2 regions of the Paenibacillus sp. SSG-1 genome follow, and region 2 is predicted to be linked to the other one. Evidence: riboswitches for the same ligand, from Rfam matches in the RefSeq annotation. Region 2 holds a riboswitch; the other holds the start of a gene.
What was found. Region 2 has a riboswitch for cobalamin ahead of BCV73_RS26290 (ribonucleoside-diphosphate reductase subunit alpha). Riboswitches for the same ligand answer to the same signal wherever they lie in the genome.

Region 1: it holds a riboswitch for cobalamin, as region 2 does, so the genes downstream of both, BCV73_RS00420 (ABC transporter substrate-binding protein) here and BCV73_RS26290 (ribonucleoside-diphosphate reductase subunit alpha) in region 2, are expected to answer to the same signal.

Annotation. Positions count from the first base shown of each region.
Region 1 is NZ_MBRK01000001.1:80,867-84,589, forward strand. Features, by position in the region: gene cbiB (adenosylcobinamide-phosphate synthase CbiB) at 1-393, shown strand, start outside; gene BCV73_RS00410 (histidine phosphatase family protein) at 381-1,088, shown strand; cobalamin riboswitch at 1,373-1,590, shown strand; gene BCV73_RS00420 (ABC transporter substrate-binding protein) at 1,943-2,956, shown strand; gene BCV73_RS00425 (FecCD family ABC transporter permease) at 2,956-3,723, shown strand, end outside.
Region 2 is NZ_MBRK01000001.1:5,733,423-5,737,145, reverse strand. Features, by position in the region: gene BCV73_RS26290 (ribonucleoside-diphosphate reductase subunit alpha) at 1-1,908, opposite strand, end outside; cobalamin riboswitch at 2,143-2,365, opposite strand; gene BCV73_RS26285 (MTH1187 family thiamine-binding protein) at 2,654-2,956, shown strand; tRNA gene BCV73_RS26280 (tRNA-Thr) at 3,039-3,110, shown strand; gene BCV73_RS35485 (YjcZ family sporulation protein) at 3,550-3,666, shown strand.

The DNA of each region.
Region 1 (3,723 bases), 5.7 Mb from region 2:
CAGCTTGGCTGGGCGTCGGCGAGGCTGGATGACATTGCGAACTTCATTCCCGCCCGGATCACCGCAGGCATCCTGGTGCTGTCCGCCTGGCTGCTGCGGCTGGACGCCGCCAGAGCCTGGCGCACCGTGCGCCGGGACGCGCGACGGCATCCGAGCCCGAACAGCGGCTTTCCCGAATCCGCGGTGGCGGGTGCGCTCGGCATCCGGCTCGGCGGCGAGAACGTGTACCACGGCGTCGCCTCGTTCCGGGCTTACATGGGCGAGGCGCTGCGCCCGATGGAGGCGCGCGACATCACGATGACGATCCGGCTGCTTATCACGGTATCGGTCATCTTTATTCTGCTGGGCATCGCCGTGCTGTGGGCGGCAGGAGGCAGTTTATGGACGTCCTAGTGAAACAGGTCGATCTGCTGCTGGTCCGGCACGGCACGACGCGGTGGAACCGGGAGAAGCGTTACCTCGGGCATACGGATATCCCGCTGGATCCGGGCAGCAGAGTCGAGCTTGCGCCGCTGGCCCGGGAGCTGACCGGGAAGGCGTTCCACGGCGTATACTGCAGCGACCTGGCCCGATGCCGGGAGACATTGGCGATCATTAGTCCGGCACACGCAGATACTGCGATGTATGACCCGCGGCTGCGGGAAATGGACTTTGGCGCCTGGGAAGGGCATACCTATGAACAGCTGCAGCACGAGTTCCTTTACCGGCAGTGGATCGATTCGCCGCAGCAGGTGACCCCGCCGGGCGGGGAGTCATGGGCGGATTTTTCCGGGAGGATCGACGGGTTTGTCGGCAGTTTGTTGAAGGACGTGGAGGGGGCTTGCAGCAGACCTGAAGGAACCCAGACCGAAAGTGAGGCGGCGCATTCCCGATCGCAAGGACCGGAAGGCACCGGCCCCGATTCTCAGGTTCCGCCGGAGATGCTGATCGTCGCCCACGGCGGCGCTCTGCGGCAGCTCGCGGTCCGCCTCGTCCCGGGGCTGTCCTTCTGGGACGTTCACATTCAGCCCGGGAGTTTGCTGCGGATCCGGCTGAGCTTCACTGAAGAAACCGGCGGTTGGGACGGCATGCTGGTGAATGAAGCTTGAGAGAGGATGCGAGCGAGGTAATGGTCGTCATCGACTGGTCCGAGCTTTTCTGCACTCCGGCAATGGGAAACGGCGAAAGGGCTCAGGCCGCTGGCATACAAGGACTTGCTTCCCGAATCGGCCGTTCCCCCGGGTTTGGCCATGCTCTCGGGCCCGCGTCCGGACATGCTCCCGGGCACGTGACCGGACATGCACCCCGGCGCGTCGCTGGACACAAAAATTCCATTGTCACCCGCAGGCTTTTCCCCTATAATCAGGACAAAAGAAGCATGGCCAGGATAATTGAATAGGAGTGCTTGTGAGGTCCCGGAAGCTGTCTGCCGTATAAGGCGAGCGTTGATCCGGGTGAAAAGGGAAGCCGGTGCAACTCCGGCACGGTCCCGCCACTGTAAACAGGTATGTCCCCAGGAAGCCACTGTCCCGCAGCAACACGGGATGGGAAGGCGGGGACGATTTTACCCAGCCTGTAAGTCAGGAGACCTGCCTCACGAGAGGAAATGACGGTCCTTCGAGGAAAGGATTACGTTTCACGTGCCCTTCATAACGCATGTTCGCCGCGGCTCAAGCAAGCATTGGCTTGAACTCTTGGCCTCGCACCATGCCACAAGGCACACCGGTCCATCGCGGCGATGCCGCGGGATGTTCCGTGCAGACGTAATCCCTGATTCTTGATCGAACAAGAGTCAGGGTTTTTTAGTTGACAAAGAATGGAGCGGCAGACGCCATACACCTGCTCATGGTGAGCAGCGGCGCTGCAACTCTAGCATTTCCGTCAGGTTTATTCCGTTTTCGTATACCGGTCAGGCCTCTTTTGTGCAAATTATTCGATAGACAAAGAGGGAGAGAACGAAATCATGAACGTAACGTTGAAACGCTGGTCCACAGGCCTCGCGGCGCTGCTGCTTGCCTTATCATTGAGCGCCTGCGGCGCCAAGAACGAAGGCAGCTCCGCCTCGCAGCAGCCTGCTGCCCAGACGGAGCAAAACACGGATAACAGTGCGTCGCAGACAAAGACAGACGAACTGAAAACAACCTATCCGCTGACCATTCAGGATGCGACGGGAGAGTCCTTTACTTTCAAGGAAGCGCCGAAGCATATTATCTCGGTATCTCCTGCAGAGACGGAGGCGCTCTTCGCGATTGGTCTGGACAGCGAGATCGTCGGGGTATCCGATTATGACGATTATCCGGAAGCAGCCAAGTCCAAGGCGAAAATGGGCGGCATTACTAAACCGAACGAGGAAGCGATCATTGCGGCCCAGCCGGACATCGTATTCACGGGCATTTCGATGAGCGAGGAAGCGGTGAAGAAGCTGCGCGACCTTGGCATTCAAATTTTCAAGACCGATCCGAAGACAGTCGATGACGTGATCAAAAATATCGAAACCTACGGCCTCATCACTGACCATCAGGCGGAAGCCAAAGCGGTGGTCGACAAGATGAAGCAGGAGGAAAATGAGGTTACCGAAGCAGTCAAATCGCTGACGCCAGAGCAGAAGAAAAAGGTATACATCGAATTTTCCCCGGGCTGGACGGTCGGCAAGGGCGAGTTCATGGATGAGCTGATCACCCTGGCCGGCGGCGTGAACGTGGCGGCGGACACCGAGGGCTGGAGCGAAATCAGCGAAGAGAAAATCATCAAGGACAACCCGGACGTGATTTTGTATGCCAACAGCGTCATCGACGAGAAGACGAAGAAAAGCCTAGGCGATATCATTAAAGGCCGCAGCGGCTGGGACCAGATTACAGCCGTGAAGAACGATGCGGTCATCGGTCTTGACGACAATCTGCTGAGCCGTCCGGGTCCGCGTGTCACGCAGGGCCTGAAGGAAGTGGCGAAGGCCATCTATCCGGACCTGTTTAAATAATGAGCAAAAAGCTGGCAGGCTATGGAGGAATCGGCATCGTCCTGCTCGTCCTGACCCTGCTGATCTGTCTGGGGATCGGCTCGGTCGCGCTGCCGATCCGGGACATCGCCCTCATTCTGCTGCACCGGATTCCATGGATCGGAAGCCATATCGACCCGACGTGGAACGCATCGTTTGAGCAGATTATTGTGAAGGTGCGGCTGCCGCGGATTCTGCTGGGCATGCTGGTCGGCGCGGCTCTGGCCGTGGCCGGCTCGGGATTTCAGGGCGTGCTGCGCAACCCGCTCGCCGATCCGTTTACGCTCGGGGTTTCCTCGGGGTCGGCGGTAGGCGCGTCGTTCCTGATCTTTTTCGGGCTGCAGTATTCGTTTTTCGGCGGCTGGACGCTGCCTGCGGTCGCTTTCGTGACCGGAATGCTGACGCTGTGGATGGTCATCGCGTTGGCCAGGGAGAGCGGAAAAATTCCGACGAACAGCCTGATTCTGTCAGGCGTGGTGATGCAGTCCTTTCTCGGAGCGGTCGTATCCTTCCTTTCGGCGATGTCGAACCGGACGATCAATGAAATTATATATTGGACAATGGGCAGCCTCAGCCTGCGTGGATGGTCGTATACGGCCATCCTTTTGCCGTATTTTCTGGTGGGATTTGCGGTGGTCTGGAGCCGGGCCCGCGCGCTGAATCTATTGTCCTTAGGTGAGCGGCAGGCGGCCCATATGGGAATGAACGTGGATCGTGTGAAGCTGGGGGTGCTGCTCGTCAGCACGCTG
Region 2 (3,723 bases):
TTTCCACTGCTCGGTGGTGACGAACTTGCCTTCATGCTCGCCGTCGACATAACCGCGGCTGGTGAAGTAAGCGCCGTTCTCCCAGTCGGAGCCTTTGAACTTCGGATAGTGGCCTTTCTCCTTGGCCAGCTCCATGCTGGATTTGACGAGCAGGTAGTTGATTTTTTCGTACAAATTGTCGTTATATTCAACCGCTTCGTCGGACTCCCAACGGATGCCTTCAAGGGCGAGCAGGTGATGCAGGCCGAAGGTGCCGAGTCCAACCGCGCGGTATTGGCTGTTCGTATATTGGGCTTGCAGGACTTCAATGTTGTTAATGTCGATGACGTTATCCAGCATGCGTACCTGGATCGGCACCAGACGGTCCAGCACATTGTCCGGAACGGCACGGGCCAGGTGAATCGAGTTCAGGTTGCAGACAACGAAGTCGCCGGGAACCTTGGAAATGACGATCCGGGTTTGGCCGTCCTTGGTCACGAGTTCTTCTTTTTCCACCACGGTGGCGGATTGGTTCTGCATAATTTCGGTGCACAGGTTGGACGAGTAGATCATGCCATGTGCACGGTTCGGGTTCGCACGGTTGACGGTATCCCGGTAGAACATGTACGGCGTGCCGGTTTCCAGCTGCGATTTCATGATGCGCTTCATGATGTCGATCGCAGGCACCGTAATTCTTGGAAGCAGCGGGTGGGCAACCGCTTCGGCGTACTTCTCGCGGAACGATCCTTGACCGACCGTTTCGTCATAATAATCCTCAAGACCCGCAGGACGGCCGTTGGCATCCTTCCAGCCCATAATTTTCTTCACTTCATGCGGGCAGAACAGGCTCCACTCGCCGCGGGCTTCAACCGCCTCCATGAACAGATCCGGCAGGCACACCCCATGGAACACGTCATGCGCTCTCATGCGCTCGTCGCCATTGTTCAGCTTCAGGTCCAGGAAGGCCAGGATGTCTTTATGGAAGACGTCCAGGTAGACGGCAACCGCACCTTTACGGGTACCGAGCTGGTCAACGCTGACCGCCGTGTTGTTCAGCTGGCGGATCCAAGGAATGACACCGGAGCTGGTGTTCTTGTGACCGCGGATGTCGGAGCCGCGCGCCCGGACTTTACCGAGGTAAACGCCGATGCCGCCGCCCATTTTGCTGAGACGGGCCACGTCGGTATTGGAGTCGAAAATCCCTTCCAACGAGTCGTCCACCGTGTCGATAAAGCAGCTGGACAGCTGTCCGGCGACCTTCTTGCCGGCGTTGGACATCGTTGGCGTAGCGGCGGTCATGTACAGGTTGCTCATGGCCCAATACGCTTCCTTCACGAGCTCAAGGCGCTTGTCCTCTGGCTCAGTGTGCATCAAGTACATGGCGATGACCATGTAGCGCTCCTGCGGGAGCTCCATAACGCGTCCGTCGAAATCATGCGCAAGGTAGCGGTCGGACAGGGTCAGCAGACCGATATAGTCGAACAGCAGGTCGCATTTGTAATCGATGCAGTGGCCCAATTCTTCAATTTGCTCTTTTGTATAGCAGGTGAGGAGCTCCTCGCGGTAGATTCCTTTTTGCACCAGCTCGGTAATGAGAGGGTAGAACGCACCATATGGCTCGTCAGGATAGGCTTTGTAGCGGCGGTTGTAAGCGGCCTTCTTGTACAGGGAGGTCAGCAGTGAGCGCGCTGCGGCGAACTTCCAGTTCGGCTCCTCCTTGGTGACCAGCTCAAGCGCCGACATCGTGAACGCGCTGCTGATTTCGTCGCCGGTGACTTCCTCGCGGCGCAGTTTGCTCTGCACGCCCCGGAGGAGGCGCTCCTTGTCCAGGGTCTCCAGCCCCTCCAGGATTCGGTCGGCATAAACGGAGAGACGGATTTCATCAAAAGCCAGCTGGCGGTTGTTCGGTTTGGTAACGAGCTGCGGCATGGTGCAGATCTCCTTTCAAAGTTTGTATATTTGGTATAACGGAAAGTAGGACGATGCTGTGAAGAGGGAGCTCTTGCTGTGCTTGCCCATACAAAAGGCATTTCCGAAGAACCTGAAGCACAGGTACGAAAATGCCGCTAGATCCCGTATGCCCTATTTACGAGCATGGGAAAAAATATCTATCACCCTATGTATAGATATCGACTGGCATCACGCACCTATTCCTCGTAGGCCTTTCGTGAGACAAAACAGGCAGGTCTCCTGACTCCCGAAAATGCGATATTCGGCGCCTTCCCGTCCGCGTGACGGACAGTGGCCTCAGCCGATATCGTGCCGAAAGCTCGGAGCTCTCGGCCTTCCGGTTACAGTGGCGGGACCGTGACGGATTCACACCGTGCTTCCCTATTATGAACGCCTGGCAAATCGAGCCGTGTTCACCTGTTTCCACTATATTTGGTTGCTTTCATACTAATTTAACCCAATATATTGTGTTTGTAAACCTAGTTCCTCTTAAAAGACGAGCAATGAGAATTATACCAGATGGACCCCCGGGGCGCTACTGTGAACCATTGGAGATTAGCCTCTAGAGGGGGCTGAAAAGGTAGAAATCGGGCGGATTTTGCAGGAAAAACGCGAATAAAAAATTTTGCGGGCCATCCTTTTGCGATTCTGGAGGCGGTCGGGTAAAATAAAAATAGGAATAAAGTTCGATCCGCTTGCAAAAGGATAAAGGAGGCGCACGACCATGGCAATTGCAGAGGTAACGGTCATTCCGATCGGAACGGCCACGACCAGCCTGAGCTCCTATGTGGCACAGATGCAGCAGGTGCTGGCGGAGCAGAAGGGGATCAGCTACGAGCTGACGTCGATGAGCACGATCATTGAGGGGGCTCTTCCGGATGTATGGCAGGCGATTGCAGCCCTGCACGAAGCACCGTTCCTGGCCGGCGCGCAGCGCGTATCCACTTCAGTCAAAATTGACGATAGACGGGACAAAGCCTCTTCCAGCGCCCAGAAGCTGCAATCGGTCCGCGACAAATTGAAATAAATTCCAACTGCAAATGAAGTATTGCATTTTGGAAAAGAAGTTGTATAATAGTTTTTGTTTGACGGAAAATTTCATTTTCCACGCTGGTGTAGCTCAGGGGTAGAGCAACGCACTCGTAATGCGTAGGTCGGGGGTTCAATTCCCTTCACCAGCATCTTTCATAAGCCTTACAGGACGCGGGTTTCCGGATTTCGGAGACCGCGTCTTTTTTGTTAATTTGGGCGATCTTCTACCATTTTTCTGTCCTTTAGTCGAGTAAAGCGTGTTTTTCCCATCAATTAAAAATAAAATGGAATTTCCCCTGTCGGCTGTCGCAGGTCCTAGCAGCGCTGCATGAGCAATCCAGAGGCGCGCAAAGGTATCCCAATAAGGACAAGAATCAGGAATGATAAAGACCTTTATGTAAGAACCAATTACCTATACTGGGCATATAGTATAGTGGCTCATAAAACTTCCTTGATGTAAGGCAAAGCCCGCTTTCGAAGCGGGCGTTTTCATTCAGGAAAAAAATCAAATCTTAAGTGCGTTTACCCATACCAAATGGTGGAATGTACATATTGTAATATTAACTTTCTTACAAAGGAGGTACATGTATGAGCGACGGTGTTGTTGGTGGCGTAGGATACGGTTACGGTTTGCACAGCAACGTAGGTGCTATCCTGGTGCTCTTTATTTTGTTGGTAATTATCGTTAAGGCATTCTGTTGGTAATAAAAAGTCAGGAATGAGGAAGCCCCTGCTGGCTAAGTGCTGGCAGGGGCTTTTTTT